DNA from 2 places in the Caloramator sp. CAR-1 genome. Region 2 is predicted to be linked to the other one. Evidence: a T-box and tRNA genes for the amino acid it is inferred to sense, from the RefSeq annotation. Region 2 holds a T-box; the other holds one or more tRNA genes.
The links. A T-box is a leader RNA that pairs with one kind of tRNA and senses whether it is charged. The one in region 2 lies ahead of Q3V94_RS10575 (proline--tRNA ligase), so its partner is inferred to be a tRNA-Pro.
Positions count from the first base shown of each region.

Region 1: it has a tRNA-Pro gene. The T-box ahead of Q3V94_RS10575 (proline--tRNA ligase) is inferred to sense a tRNA for this amino acid. The anticodon was not compared.

Region 1 covers NZ_JAUONW010000004.1:60,729-69,097, reverse strand. Annotated here, with positions in the region: gene Q3V94_RS00835 (V-type ATP synthase subunit B) at 1-741, shown strand, start outside; gene Q3V94_RS00830 (V-type ATP synthase subunit D) at 746-1,375, shown strand; gene Q3V94_RS00825 (3'-5' exoribonuclease YhaM family protein) at 1,389-2,315, opposite strand; gene ndk (nucleoside-diphosphate kinase) at 2,389-2,796, shown strand; tRNA gene Q3V94_RS00815 (tRNA-Pro) at 2,834-2,909, shown strand; gene safA (SafA/ExsA family spore coat assembly protein) at 2,949-3,560, opposite strand; gene Q3V94_RS00805 (hypothetical protein) at 3,679-4,047, opposite strand; gene Q3V94_RS00800 (diguanylate cyclase) at 4,290-5,603, shown strand; gene Q3V94_RS00795 (DUF554 domain-containing protein) at 5,624-6,307, opposite strand; gene Q3V94_RS00790 (hypothetical protein) at 6,718-6,873, shown strand; gene Q3V94_RS13640 (iron-sulfur cluster biosynthesis family protein) at 6,976-7,275, shown strand; gene Q3V94_RS00780 (RluA family pseudouridine synthase) at 7,391-8,356, shown strand.
Region 2 covers NZ_JAUONW010000039.1:29,025-37,393, forward strand. Annotated here, with positions in the region: gene Q3V94_RS10565 (efflux RND transporter periplasmic adaptor subunit) at 1-734, opposite strand, end outside; gene ispF (2-C-methyl-D-erythritol 2,4-cyclodiphosphate synthase) at 882-1,361, shown strand; T-box leader at 1,436-1,615, shown strand; gene Q3V94_RS10575 (proline--tRNA ligase) at 1,662-3,383, shown strand; gene Q3V94_RS10580 (hypothetical protein) at 3,460-3,876, opposite strand; gene Q3V94_RS10585 (hypothetical protein) at 4,049-6,769, shown strand; gene Q3V94_RS10590 (ferredoxin-thioredoxin reductase catalytic domain-containing protein) at 6,938-7,561, shown strand; gene Q3V94_RS10595 (SHOCT domain-containing protein) at 7,639-7,986, shown strand; gene Q3V94_RS10600 (DMT family transporter) at 8,003-8,369, shown strand, end outside.

The sequences.
Region 1 (8,369 bases), on a different contig from region 2:
TTAAATCTTGCTGATGATCCTGTTGTTGAAAGGATCGTAACCCCAAGATGTGCCCTTACGGCTGCAGAATACCTTGCCTTTAATGAGGATATGCATGTTTTGGTGGTTTTAAGCGATATGACAAGTTATTGTGAGGCGTTAAGGGAGATATCCTCTGCAAGGGAGGAGGTCCCTGGAAGGAAGGGCTATCCAGGATACTTATATTCCGACCTTGCCTCTATATATGAAAGGGCAGGAATTATTGAAGGTTCTAAAGGCTCAATAACACAAATTCCAATCCTTACAATGCCAAATGATGATATAACCCATCCTGTCCCAGACCTTACAGGATATATAACCGAAGGACAAATAGTTTTAAGCAGAGAAATATATCAAAGGAATATATATCCTCCTATAAATATCCTTCCATCCCTTTCAAGGCTTATGAAGGATGGTGTAGGTGAAGGGTATACAAGGGAGGATCATCCTTCTGTTGCAAATCAAGTTTTTGCATCCTATACAAAATATCAAGAGGTTTTAGCCCTTGCCCAGGTTATAGGGGAGGATGAGCTATCAAGTATAGATAAAAAATATATGGAATTTGGAAGGGCCTTTGAGGATAAATTTTTAAAACAGGATTTTTATGAGGAAAGAAGTATTATAGAGTCAATCGATTTAGCTTGGTCTATTTTATCCATCCTTCCCAAGAATGAACTTGATAGAATAGATCCAAAACTTTTGGATAAATATTATAAGGGGTGATTAGATGGAAAATATAGCCCCTACCAAATCCAATCTTATGAAGGCTAAATCATCCTTAGAATTTTCAAAAAAGGGATTTGAACTTTTAGACCAGAAAAGGAATGTCCTAATAAGGGAAATCATGGGCCTTGTTGATAAGTCAAAGGAAATACAAAAAAGGGTAAATGAGCTGTTTAAAGAGGCCTATGAGGCCCTTCAAATGGCAAACATTACTATGGGGATTCATTTTGTTGAGGATATTGCGTCGACTGTTCCTGAGGTGGAGGAGTTTGAGATTATTTTTAAAAGCGTTATGGGGGTTGAGGTTCCTATAGTAAAGCATTCGAAGGAGATGGAAAGGCCAAGTTATAGTTTTTACCAAACAAACTCAGCTCTTGATGTTGCCTTTACTAAGTTTCAAGAGGTAAAACTTTTACTATTTGAACTTGCAGAGATTGAAAATGCAGTCTTTAGGCTTGCCCATGATATTAAAAAGACTCAAAGGAGGGCAAATGCCCTTGAAAATATCCAAATACCCAAATATGAAAACTTGGTCAAATCCATTCAGGAGGTCCTTGAGGAGAAGGATAGGGAGGATTTTTTTAGGCTTAAGGTTGTAAAGAAAAAAAGATTAAAGAAGCAAAAAACCCCCTAAAGGGGGTAGCTTTTTATTTTTTTATACTTCTTCTATAAGTAGGGTTATATTCTGTCCAGCCATCAAGGCCGGTATCCCTTTCTATTGCAAGATGAAAGGCGTTTATTTCTGCACTTGCTTTATCGGCGTTGTGGACTGCTATTGCTTCTATTGTCATGGGAAGAACCGGAGAGCCCATATCAAGGGTTCCGTGGTGGGATAGAATGCAGTGGATAAGGTCGTATTTTAAATCGTTTGGAAAATCTTTTATTTCGCTAATTGCCCTGCTTACAAGGTCTGCACCAAGGGAAATATGGCCGAGTAAACGTCCTTTAGTTGTATATTTGTTTTCGGGAAAGCTTGAAAGTTCATATATTTTACCGATGTCATGAAGTAGTGCCGCAGCAACGGCTATGTCGTATTTAATGTAGCTAAATATTTTACAGTAGCTTTGAATAAGCTTTACAACCTCTATCGTATGCTGTGCAAGGCCACCTTGGTAGGCATGATGTATTTCTGCACCTGCTGCCTTTTTATAAAAGTGTTTTTTAACATCTGGCATTGCAAATATGTTTTCTAAAAGGGTTTTTATAAAAGGATTGCTTATAGTTGATATAATATCATTTATCTCAAGGACCATATCGTTTTCATTAACATAGCCTGATGGAAGAATGGAGTTTAAAAGTTCCTGCGAGGGATTCCATATTCTTTGGATGTTGCTTATGTGCAGCTGAAGGCTGCCCTTAAAATCCCTTGCTATTCCTGATATATAGGCAAGACACCCAGGGATAATTTCTTCGCCGATTTTTTCATCATCGTTCCAGATTTTAGAGTCATAGTTTTTAAGGCCTATGCTAACCTGAAGATGGTAGTAGTTTTTGTTGTTTTGGTCGGTTTTTCTAGTTATTTGCCTTACAGCAACAGCTATATTTTCAAATTTTTGATTTACATTTAGCTGCATAAAATCACCTCGAATTATATTATACATAATTTTTTGCAAATAAAACACATAATATTTTAGTGGAGGGATTATTTTGGAAAGAACATTGGTTTTAATAAAGCCGGACGGAGTTAGGAGAAATTTGATAGGTGAGATTATAAGGCGTTATGAGATGAAGGGGTTAAGGGTTATAGCTATAAAGTCCCTTTATCCATCAGAGGAACTTGCAATGGAACATTACAAGGAACATGAAGGGAAAGACTTTTATGAGAGGTTAATTAAGTTTTTAACATCTGGAATGGTTATTGCAATTATTTTAGAGGGGAAAAATGCAATAAAATGTGCAAGGATAATCAACGGTGCTACAAAGTATCAGGATGCCCTTCCTGGGACGATTAGAGGTGATTTCGCCTTCGATGAGACGGAAAACCTTGTTCATGCTTCGGACTCATTAGAATCCGCTGAAAGGGAAATGAAAATTTGGTTTCCAGAAATCTATTGAAAAATTTATAAATTAGTGTATAATATAATATAGTTATCTGGGTGTGGCGCAGATGGTAGCGCGCCAGAATGGGGTTCTGGAGGTCGCTGGTTCAAGTCCAGTCACCCAGACCAAGAAAAAGCCTACAACCATTAGGTTGTAGGCTTTAAATCTTATATAGGTTTTATAAACATCTGCGTCCAATAGCACCTTCCTGCCTTATCCTTTGCAAGGCCGACGCCTATTTCGGTATAGGTTGGGTTTAAGATGTTGCTTCTGTGGCCCGGCGAGTTCATCCATGCATTCATGACTTCCTGTGGAGTTCTTTGACCCATTGCAATATTTTCACCAGCTGCTGAAAATCTTAAGCCGAAGGATTCAATCATTTGAAAGGGTGAGCCGTAGGTCGGTGAATAGTGGGAAAAGTAGTTTTTGTTTATCATATCTTGGGATTTATATCTTGCAATTCTTGAAAGCTGCCAGTTTTCCTTTAAAGGAGGAAGGCCTACCTTAGCCCTTTCAATGTTAACAAGCCTCACAACTTCGCTCTCTAGAGCTTTAGTCTCTATAACAGGAATTTTAATCTTTTGGCCTGGATATATAAGGGCTGGATTTTTTATCTCTGGGTTAGCTGAAATGATTTCAGAAATACCTACCTGATATTTTTGTGCGATCTTCCATATGCTATCTCCAGGTTGAACGGTGTAATAGGTATCTTGGGCGTAAATTGTTGATGTAATCAGAAAAAATAAAGTCAAGAATATAATACTTATTTTTTTATTCAAACTAATCACCTCTAATGTTTAGTTTGAGTAGAAAAAGAGGTTTTATTCTTTATTTTAATTTAAAAACCTCTTTCTTGGTTTTTCTTTGCCAGGAAAGAGGTTTTAAGTTATATATGCTTTAACCCCTGTGGGTTAATATATTCTTAAAGCTTTCAAGATAGTTGTATGCTTCTTCTCCCTTTGCTACAGCATTTTTAATTTTGTTAACATTTCCCTCAATATTTGCAAGTTGAATGGCAAAATTATCATGTTCAGCCTTATTAATTTCTGCTTTATGCTCAAGAGCACGTAGGATTTGAGTATTTTCTTCTACCTGAGCCTTAATTAGAGACACTTCATTCTGCACAGAATAAATCTGATCCTGCATAGAATTTATCTGATCCTGCATAGAATCAATTTGATTTTGCATAGAATCAAGGCGTTCATTTATAGGCTTAAGTTCTTCCTTAATGATTGTTCTAAAGGCATTCAACAATTCCATATCCATTTAAACGTTCTCCCTTCGTAAAGTATGATTTATATGTTAATGCGATTTAATCATTTTAGACTTATATAATAAATTATAGTTTATGAAAAATGGAGTTTCAAGCTTTATATAAACAAATAGCTCCTTACCTAAATTTAATAATTTTTTTTATTATACTAACATATAAATTTAATTGAAAATTCTTGAATTTATTATGTATAATAAAATTCGTGTTTAATCCTTTGTTTAAGAGGTGTCAGGGGATGGAGATTGATTCTGTTATTTTAAAACTTATCGATAGGATGCAAAATGCCTTTGCCTATCACAAAATTATTTTAGATGAAAATAATAAGCCAGTAGACTATGAGTATATTTATGTAAATACGGCATTTGAAGAGCTAACTGGATTAAAAAGACAAAATATATTAGGAAAAACTGTAAAACAAATTATACCTGATATTCAAAATAGCAGCTTTAATTGGATCGAATATTATGGTAATATTGCCCTAAATGGAGTAGAGGATCATATTGTTCAATATTTTGACCTTTGGGATAGGTGGTATAGGATAGATGTCTTTTCCCCTGAAAAAAATTACTTTGTCACCTTCTTTAGCGATATAACCGATATTAAAAAGGCAGAAGAAAAAATAAAGGAACAGAATGAAATAATAAGCCCAATTACAGAAAACTTAGATGAAATTACATTTTTACAGGATGTTAAAACTCGAGAGGTAATTTATTTAAGCAGTTCCTTTGAAAGGATATATGGAATACCAATAAAGGAAATTTATAAAAACCCAAGGTTATGGATTGATTATGTTTACCCAAAGGATAGAGAAAGTGTTGAAAAAAGATCAACGATGGAAAATACAATAAATGAAATAAAAGAAAAAGGCTATTTTACACAGGAATATAGAATAGTTGTAGATGACAATATAAAATGGATAAGGACAAAGATTCTTCCTGTAATAAACCGAGATGGACAAATATATAGAATAGTAGGTATAGAGCAGGATATAACGGAACAAAAAAATATGGAAATTAAGTTAAGAAAAGCTGTAAGAAGAGCTGAAAGTCTCGCAATGCATGATTATCTAACAGGGCTTTATAATAGAAGAGCATTTTTTGTAAGAACAAAGGAAGAAATAAATAGGGCAAAAAGAAGAGGAGAAACCTTTTCGATAATATTAACGGATTTAGATAGATTTAAATTAGTAAATGATACTTACGGCCATGATGCGGGAGATAAAATTTTAAAGGTCTTTAGTTCCATATTGAGAAAATATACACGAAGATATGATATAGTGGCAAGATTCGGTGGAGAAGAATTTATAATTTTCCTTTCTGCAACTAATAAGGAAAACGCAAAGAAAAAGGCAGAACAATTAAGAGAATATGTAGAAAGGTCAGAAGTTTATATAAGGGATGTTGATAAAAAAGTAAAATTTACAGCAAGCTTTGGAGTTTCAGAGCTTTTACCTGAGGATAATTACGATGTTGAAAAGGTTATAAAAAGAGCAGATAAGGCTTTATATTTGGCAAAGAACAGTGGAAGAAATATGGTTATTACAGATTAAAATCCAGGCAACGCCTGGATTTATTTTATTAGGTTTAAAAGCATGTAATATACAATTGGAATAAGGACGGAAGGTAATAAATTTGCAATCTTTATATTTGTTATCTTTAACATATTTAAAGATATTCCAAGGATTAAAAGACTGCCGATTGAGGTCATTTCGTTAATTGTAGCGGTAGTTAAAATATTTTTTAGAGTAAATGCAAGAAGGGTAATTGCTCCTTGATATAAAAGGACGGAAAAGGCAGAGAACAAAACCCCAATGCCCATAGTTGATGCAAAAATAATAGACGAAATCCCGTCTAAAATGGATTTAGCGAAAAGAATCTTGTGATTCCCTTCAAGGCCGCTCTGGAGGGATCCGACGATTGCCATGGCACCTACGCAGTATAATAGACTTGTTGTGACAAAAGCCTCAGAAATGTTGCCTTTGCCTTCAAATTTTTCTTCTATTTTTTTGCCTAAATTATTTATAAGCTTATCTATATCAATAATTTCTCCTATAATTCCACCTATTACAATGGAAAAAATAATAAGCAAAACGTTGCTTCCTTTGAGCATTCCAGATACCCCGATGAAAAATACACAAAGGGCAAGTCCTTCGATAATTGTTTTGCTTATCCTTTCTGGAATTCCTTTTTTTAATAAAAGCCCTAAAATTCCCCCAATGATTATTGCTAAAAAGTTTACAATACTACCAAGCATTTTGGTCACCCCTTATTTTGGAAAAATTTAATAATATTTTAAATAAAAAATGTATAAAAAGCAATATATGAGAAAAAATAAATTCAGAAAAGGAAAGGGGAGTTGAAGATGGGAAAAGAAAAGGAAAACAGAAAGAAAAAGGCTGAAGGCAAAGAAAAAAAGGCTAAGAAGAATAAAACTGAAGAAATTGAGCCTATGTGATAATAGGCTCAATTTTTTCAAAGGCTTTATCTACATCTACATTTATGCCTGCAGCAGCAGGATCTAAAGCATGGATCTTTACAGCCTAAAAACCATAATAAAAGTATTAAAGAGATAGGATCTCTACACATAATTTTCCCTCCCCAAATTTGCTTAGTATATTATATTCTTTTCGATAAAATTTGACACATTTTGAAAGGAGAGTATATATGGAAAATAGAACAGATGATAAACTAAAATTTGATTTAAACGATGAAAGGATAGGTCTTACGGATATAAAGCTTGCTTCCTTTTCAGATAATATAATTGGATATAATTTTGAAAACGTAAGGGATTATAAAAACAAAAAAGGAGAAAAGAAATAACCCGGAGTTTCCGGGTTTAAATTTTTTCTAAAAAGTGTTGAATTTGGTCAAAATATGACATATAATATACCTATAAAGGGTATATAAATTGGAGGGATAAAAATGCAAATTAAAATATCTCAAGATGCAGCTATTGAGCTAAAGAAAAAAATCGAAGAAAAAGGAGAAGAATATGGTATAAGGGTATATATAGCAGGCTTTGGCTGAGGCGGTCCAAGTTTTGGTATGGCTCTGGATGTGCCAAAGGAAGATGATAAAGTTTTTGAAGTAGAGGGAGTTAAGATAATACTTGATGAAGAGATGGTAGAATATACTCCTGGGTTTATAATCGACTATAGAAATACCTATTTTGGAAAAAGATTTTCAGTTGAATCCCTTTATGGCGGGGGAGGATGTGGTTAAAATAAGGGCATTTTGCCCTTATTTTTTTGTAGAAAAATAATTTTGTTTTAATTATAATTATGTTATTGCAAGGAAGGATTAGGATATGGTTAAAATATACTTAGGAGGTTTTAGAATGAAGGAGGTAATAATAACTTCAAACGAGGCTGGACAGAGGTTTGATAAGTTTTTAAGGAAATATCTTAAAAATATGTCCTTAGGTTCAATATATAAAGCTATTAGAAAAAGGGAAGTTTTAGTAAACGGTAAAGGTGTAAATGAAAAATACCTGTTAAAAGAAGGGGATAAAGTAAGCTTTTTATTTGAAATCGAGGATGTAAAAAAGGAAAAGGATTTAAAATTTTTAAAAATAGAAAATTTGAATTTAAGGGTTGCCTATGAGGATGAAAATGTTTTAATTGTTGAAAAAGAAAAGAACTTATTGGTTCATCCTGATGAGGGTGAAGAGCTAACCTTAACCGATGCAGTTTTGGCCTATCTTTATGATAAGGGGGAATATAATCCAAATGAAGAAAAGACCTTTTCGCCTTCACCCTGTAACAGATTAGATAGAAATACAGAGGGGTTAGTTATTTATGCTAAAAACTATGAAGCTTTAAAGCTTTTAAATGAGGCAATTAGAGAAGGAGGTATTAAAAAATACTACATAGCCCTTATTAAAGGTAAAATTGAAGACGGAACATACAGGGCTTATCTTTCAAAGGACAAGAAGAACAACAAAGTTATAATTTCTAACAATAAAACAAGGGATTCAAAGGAAATAGAAACAAAGATAAAAACATTAGAAACTGTCGGTGCATTTTCAGAGGTTGAAATAGATCTTATAACAGGGAGAAGCCATCAGATTAGGGCTCATCTTTCAAGTTTAGGAAATCCTATAATAGGAGATCCTAAGTATGGACATAGAAAGTTAAACAGCATGTTCTTTAATAAGTTTGGTCTTGATAATCAGCTGCTTATTGCATATAAATTGATTTTTAAAAAAGTAAAGGGAAGTTTAAGCTATTTAAACAATAGGATAATAACTATGAATCTACCACCTATATATAAAAAGATAAGGCATGAATTATTCAAGTTTTAATGGTTGGCTTAAT
Region 2 (8,369 bases):
AGAGAAATTATAACATCATAGGTAGTTACATTATTTTGATTATTGCCTATTAAAGAGATAGACTCTACCTTACCTTCATATGTTCTACCTTCAAGAGCATTAAACTTAATTTTTACACTTTGCCCAACTTTGATTTTAGATATATCAAGTTCATCCACGGAAGCTTTTACTTTTAAAGAAGATGGGTCTAGTATAGTTAATACATTTTTACCTGCTTGAACATTATCTCCATTATTAGCATTTTTTGTTACAACAAGACCATTGATAGGAGATTTAACTGTCATTTTGCTGTATTGCTTTTTTATATTTTTAAGATTATTTTCAGCTTCTTCTATTAAAAGGTTTTGAAGTTTTATTTCATCTTCAGTTTTGGCTTTTGAAGCTTGTAATTTTTGCTTTTCTAAGTTTAATTCTGCACTTTTTAGCTGCTGAAGAATCTGATCACTATAAACAGTAAATAGGGTTTGCCCTTTTTTAACGGTATCACCTTCATTAACTTTTAAATTTTTTATTTCACCACTATTTTCAGCTACAACTTCACATTGTGTTGCTGCAAAGACTATTCCGGTTGTTTTTACAGTTAACTCAATGTCGCTTTTTTTAGCCATTGCAATCATAAATTTAGAAGATGATGGCTGAGATTTAGTTGAAAATTTTTTAATAACAAAAAAAATGCCTGATGCAAAAATCAAGATTAAAGAGATTGAAAATATTAATTTTGTGCTTTTTTTCATACTAACTACCTCCTTTTGCTTTTTTTAAAATTTTAGTTTTTGTGGATGATAAAAAAGTTACAAAGTTATTAATAAATTATTAACAAAAATTATGCTATAATTAAAATAAACGAAGAACAATTTATATAAATTAAAGAGGTGAATTCGATGAGAATAGGTCACGGATATGATGTTCATAGATTAGTTGAAGGAAGAAAGCTTATATTAGGTGGTGTTGAAATACCTTATGAAAAGGGACTTTTAGGCCACTCAGATGCGGATGTTTTAGTTCATGCTATTATGGATGCCATATTAGGAGCTGCTGCTCTTGGGGATATAGGAAGGCATTTTCCGGATACCGATGAAAAATTTAAAGGTGCAGATAGTTTAAAATTATTGGAGGAAGTAAAAAAACTTATTGAAATAAAGGGATATTCCATATCGAATATTGACGCTACAATAATCGCTCAAAGACCAAAGCTTATGCCTTATATAGAAAAAATGAGGGAAAATATTTCGAAAACATTAAATATAAGTATAGATGATATTAATATTAAAGCAACTACTGAAGAAGGTCTAGGCTTTACAGGTAGTGGTGAGGGCATATCAGCTCATGCTGTAGCATTATTAGCAAAAACTTTATGTTAAATAAAATTTAAAAATATTGTAGAATATTGACAGCAAATTAAATGAAAAATATAATTATAAAAAGAACTAAATATAAAAATGCTGTGAAAAAGAATAGTAGGCTAAAATTCCAGAGAGAAAACCCATAGGCTGAAAGGTTTTCACTTAGCCGAACCCGCTTTGGAGCAGCTAGCGATGAGCTATGCCGGCACTTGCCGTTATCCAAAATGAGTTAAAATTTAGGTGGTACCGCGGAGTAAGCCTTCGCCCTATAGGGGTGAAGGCTTTTTTGTATAGAAACTTACATAAGGAGGGAGAAAAATGAGACTTAGCAACTTATTTATGCCAACATTAAGGGAAGTTCCAGCAGAAGCTGAAATACCAAGCCATCAACTAATGCTTAGGGCAGCATTGATGAGAAAACTTGCATCGGGAATTTATAACTATTTACCTCTTGGGCTTAGAGTTCTTAGAAAAATAGAAGAGATAGTTAGAGAGGAAATGAATAGAGAAGGTGCACAGGAGATACTTTGTTCAGCCCTCTTACCATCGGAGCTATGGAAGGAATCGGGAAGATGGGAAGTGTTTGGCCCAGAAATGTTTAAACTTCTCGATAGAAACGGAAGAGAATTCTGCCTTGGACCAACCCACGAGGAAATTTTTACAGACATTATAAGAAACGAAGTAAAATCCTATAAGGATATGCCACTTAACCTTTACCAAATTCAAACAAAATACAGAGATGAAAGACGACCAAGATTTGGAGTAATGAGATGTAGAGAATTTACAATGAAGGATGCCTATAGTTTCGATACATCTTGGGAGGGACTTGATGAATCCTTTAATAAGATGTATAGGGCATATTGCAGAATATTCGACAGATGCGGACTTGATTATAAGGCTGTAGAAGCAGACACAGGTGCGATGGGCGGAACTGGATCAATGGAGTTTATGGTTAAGTCAGATATCGGAGAAGCTGAAGTTGTATATTGCACAAGTTGTGATTATGCTGCAAATATTGAAAAGGCACCAACATTTGAAGTTAAGGTGGAAGCAAAAGAAGAACTTAAAGAGCTTCAAAAAGTAGAAACACCAAATGTAAGAACAATTGAGGAGCTTGTTTCCTTCTTTAACACTACACCACAAAAATTTGCAAAAACATTAATCTATAAAGCAGATGATAAAGTAGTTGCCGTAATGGTTAGAGGAGATAGGGACGTTAACGAAACTAAAGTTATAAACCACTTAAAATGTATAAACCTTGAACTTGCAGATGCTGAAACAGTCAGAAAGGCTACAGGGGCTGATATTGGGTTTGCAGGACCTATTGGAATTAAAGTGGATGAGCTTTTAATTGACTATGAAGTAAAGTATATAGAAAACATGATTATAGGTGCAAATGAAACAGGATACCACATGATAAATGCAAATTATGGAAGGGACTTTGAAGGAACAGTTGGAGACTTTAGAAATATTGCAATTGGTGACAAGTGTCCAAAGTGTGGAGCAGAAATTACAATAAACAGAGGTATTGAAGTTGGACATATATTTAAGCTTGGAACAAAGTATTCACAAGCTATGGGAGCAACCTTTGTGGATGATAAAGGTGAAGAAAAGCCAATTATAATGGGATGCTATGGAATAGGAATAAATAGAACTATGGCTGCAGTTATTGAACAAAACCATGATGAAAAGGGAATAATATGGCCTTTATCAATTGCTCCCTTCCACGTTATAGTAGTTCCAGTTGTTATGAAGGATGAACTTCAGGTTAAAGTTGCAGAAGAGATTTACAATAAGCTCAATGAGATGGGAGTAGAAACACTAATCGACGATAGAGACGAAAGGGCAGGAGTTAAATTCAACGATGCAGACCTTATTGGAATTCCAATTAGAATAACTGTAGGCAAGAAGATTAAAGATGGAATAGTTGAATTTAAACTTAGAAATTCAAGTGAAGTAAAAGAAATAAAAGTAGAAGAAGTTTATGATGAGGTTTTAAAGGTTTTCAAAGAAAGAAATGTAAAGATTAAAAGCTGCTAAGGAGAACCCTTAGCAGCTTTTTTAGTGCCTGCCACTTGACATTTTGACTTTTTGACATTTCTATAATTTACCATATCTAATTAAATGAATTTATATCTGATAATAATTCAGACAACGTATTATTTATGAATTCTACTTTGTTCTTTAAAAGAATGAGGCTTTCTTGATAGATATCATCTACTTGTATTAAATTTAAGCTATTTTGTAATAATTGGAAATACTTAAAGGAAGGAAGGAAGAGTTTGTTTAAAAAGAAATTTTTGCTTGTATATGAAAGGCATCCATCTATATACTGGGATTTTAAAAATCCAGTTGCTTGGAAAAAATAAAAGGAAGCTTCCTGAAGTGTATTAAAGCAGCTATTATAGTTTTCCATAGATTCTTTTTGCGGTTTTATTCCTTTAAGATGTTTTATTGAATTTAATATAGCCTTTTGTAGGTTTTGCATTTTAAAAAGCACAGAAACTATTTCAGAATTTCTTCTTTGCTCCAAAAAAATCCCCCCAGTTTTTTTCTTAATATATAAATATGTTATGGCAAGTGAATAAATGAAAGGCAAAAATTGCAAGGGAAATTAAAGAATAATTACCAATTAATTTTGATGGAAACTTTTGTTGAATCAATGTATAATTTAAGGAAGTTACATAAACTAAGGAGGTTTTACATTGAAGCGTATTTTATATTTGATTTCTCTTTTTATTGTTCTTTTACTTTTATCTACCAATTCGGCATCTGCTGCAGTAACATCTAAGTATCCTATCGTAAAGTTTAGTTCGAATTTCAAAGATGTATATTATATAGGTGACAAGATTATTTTTACGGTTAACTCATCTTACTTCCCAGGAAAAGTTGAATACAGGGTGCAGATCAAAAATTTAAGCACGGGAAAAATTACAGAACTTTGGAATTCTAAAAACGGATATCCAACAAGATATAATACAAAAGGGCAAGTTCTTGGAAGAAATAATTTTAAAGTGTCAACGACGGTTAGTGAAGCTGGGATCTATAATATAACAGTTTATGCAAAAAGGGCAGGACTTGCGTTAAACAAAGCAAAGAACTCAAAGCTTGGCTATGATTCTATAGTCGTATCTAAAACATTTGAAGTAAAAAATCCAATAAAAATATTGGATAAAGAGGGAACTGTAATAGGATCAGAAATAGTTGGACAAAATGAGATGATTAACAATGTTTTAAAAATAACAGCTAAAGATGTTACTATAAAAAATGCATTTATTTATGGGGATGTATATGTTCTTGCAGATAATGTAACATTGAATAATGTTCATATTTCAGGAAACCTTATTTTAAACCCATCAAGTGAAGGAGGTTTCAATTTAGATAATGTATTTGCAGAAAATGTTAACATAGTATCGAATAAATCTAATGAAATTTCCTTAAAGCATTTAATAACGAGAGCATTAAAAGTTGACTCAGGTAATGTAAACAAATTAGTTGTTACTGATGAAAGTCAAATAAGCAGCACAAAAATAAACAGGAATATGACTTTAGATGTTCAATCGGGTTCCTTTGGAGCTATTTTTGTTGAAGGAAAGGCCAATGCAACAATTGAATTGAATTTGGTAGGAGTTTTTGATAAACCTATAATTCCAAAAGGCAATGTGGTTATTAATAATTTAAATACAGAAATTAACAAGCTTGTTGATGTCCATGTGTATGAGAGTGCTAGCCTAATTTTAAATGGAAACTTTAGAGAAGTTTATATTAAAAAACCAGCTTATTTAAACTTAGCTGAAAATTCTAAAGTAAATTTGATAAAGACCTATGATGATGCAGAAATCTATCAAAATGATAATACAAGGATTGATTTTTTAACAAATGCAGATAATTCAAAATATGTTTTAGTAGATGGAAAACAAAATGTAGGAAATTATAGTGGATTTGTAAGGTTTACTGTTGGGAAAGAACTATTGCCAAGCAATGAATTAATTAAAAAGGCTGCAAAGGTTGATGTTTATTACTATGATATAATTGCTAGAACAAATTCAAATAATTATACAATAAAACCGGTTTTAGTGTTTAGACTTTTAAGGGAAGATGGATCTTATATTCCTATTAAATTTGGTGGATATATTTACTTTTACAACGATGGAGTTGTAGAGAAAATACAGCGCTATGTAACCAATAGTGTATTTACAATAGGAGTTAATAAAGAGGATGGAACTATAGCATTAAGGGGAGGAAAATACAGAATAATTATTCCTTCAGAGGATGGAAATTGGTATGAAGTTTCCTTTGAAACTAAAAAAGTGGAAGGATATAATCAAGCAAAAAGTGAAATTGTTTCAGTCGACGAAAAGCCCTTTAAGCTTGCAAGATGGAAAAGAAATGTTACTTCAAGCACAAGTTATTTTACATTAGGGACTACATTGAAGGACCTTATAAAGATACAAGGACAGCCAAAGTCAGGAAGCTATCAAGATACCAATAACCGTTTCTATATATACAAATACTCGTCATCAATTAAAACGAAAAATGGTAATAATTATGTTGAAAGCACGGTTTATCTTGATAACATCGACGGACAATTTGTTGTAACCGGATGGCAAAATTGGGGTAATTTAAAGGTTAGCCTAGGGAATAAAGATCCTAAAGCAAAACCTGTTACATTTGGTTCTACACTACAGGAATACGTTAAAGCAAATGGAACTCCCTTTGAGGTTTATCTTGATTCTGACACCATTTATGTAAATGGTGATGAGACGGCATTTTATTTTGGGAAATTAACAACCTTTAAGACCTATCCAAATTTAAAACTGGAAATAGGTAAAAAAGATCCTAACGCAGCTCCAATTAATTTGGATTCTAAAAGACAGGATGTTATAAAGGCTATGGGGACGCCCAATAAAGTATCCTTTGGAGATGATTCATATACCTTAGAACATTGGGAGTATGGTGATTCTTATATTACATTTGATAGAATAACAGGAAAAGTAAAAGAGTGGAAAAATTATGGTAATTTGAAGGTTAGCCTTGGGGAAAAACTAGACGATGCACCAGCCATTATGCTTGGATCAAGCTACATTGATGTTGTAAAGGCTGAAGGAACGCCATATTATATGAGTAAACACGACGATGGAAGGATGTATTGGGCATATAAAATTACACAATATACTTCTGATTCCTTCACATTTGACAAAAACGGAAATTTAATAGAGTTTACAACTAGCGGAACAATTAAAGTTTTTATTAAAATTGGCGAAACTATTTATGACAATATTAAAGTTGGAATGACTAGGGATGAGATTATAAACATACTTGGACAGCCAAGTTATCAAACGGATAGAAATATTAGTTATGGTGATTTATCATTTACCTTAGATTCAAATGGAAAGGTTACTTTTATAAGACAAGGAAGCCGTTAAAAATAAATGTTATATTATGCCCTATAAAGTTATTTTGCTTTATAGGGTTTTAAATTTTATATAAAAATCTTATAAAAAGCTTATAAACTATAGAAATTTTAAATTAGAGTTAATTAATAAATTTTATTAAAATATACCCCAGAGAGGTATTAAAGGAGGTTGTAGATAATGGAAATGCTAAAAATGATGAGGGACTTTTTTAAAAGTTATATAAAATACAGGAAAGAAATAAAAAAACAAGATGAGTGGATAAAAAAATATGCTAATATGAAGGGATATAAGGTAAATCCCCATTGGATGATGTATACTAATTTAAAAATATGGCTTGTTGAAACACAAAAAATATTTGGTAAAAGATACTGCCCATGCTTTGAACCGTCGGGAAAACCTGAGATTGATAATAAGATGCTCTGTCCCTGTAAGTTTGCAGAAGAAGAAATTAAGGAATATGGTACTTGTCATTGCAGACTATTTGGTAGAGGAGATTTTACGAGTGAAGATTTTAAAAGGGCAGAAAAAGAACTTATGAGGGAGTATAGGGTTAAACTAAATATAAACGGAAATACATTAGATACAACAGGAATGCCTAAGGATAAATTAAGAGGCCTTCCAATTCCAGATAGTCTTCATCAAGTAAAAAGAGCAATTAATATTTTAAATGGAAATGAAATAAATGTGATAGTAGAAACTGATGTTGAAGCGGAAAACTTAAGAAAATTTGCAAACTTTTATGGATATAAGTTTGAAAAGAAGATAAAGGATGATTTAATATTTATTAAGTTGTTAAAATGAGGGACAGAAGCAATTAATTGATTTGACAAAAAATGTATATCCGGTAAAATAGAATTAAAAAAGATTGGGGTGGGGTTATGGGTAAAAGAATAGTAGTTAAACAAAGTAAAGAACAAGCGATATTTTCAATGATAGTGGGCTTAATATTTGTTATTATTGGGATTACGATAGCTATTCCCAACTTTGGACTATTTGGGATATTTTGGACACTCATTGCATTTTTAATTTTTGGATCTTCAGTTTACAACGTTATAAACAAAAAAGGGCTTCCTTCCTGGAGCGCAGAAATTGAAGATAATAATGTTGAGTTAAATGAGGATTTTGAAACTAAGCTTAGAAAATTAAATAGATTAAAAGAAGATGGGCTTATAACGGAAGAGGAATTTCAAATAAAAAGGGAAGAAATAATGAAGGAAAAGTGGTAATCTTTTGGAGGATAAAATGAGAGTAAAGGGATTTTTATATGGAATACTATCAGCAATATTCTTTGGAAGTTCTGGAATATTTATTAAACATGGTTATGATAAAAATTTTTCTCCCGTAGATCTTTTAATGCTGCAATATATAATAGCAGGAATAATACTTTTTATATATTCTCTAATTAAATATAAAAGTAATATAAAACTTACAAAGGAACTTTATAAGAAGCTTTTTATCCAGGGAGCTATTTTTAACACCCTGATGACGGTATTTTTCTATTCGTCTTTTAAATACCTAGACGTTGCAGTTGCAACAATACTTTTATATACTTATCCAACGATGGTGGCCCTTTTTAGTTTTATGTTTTTAGGGGAGAAGCTTTCTAAAA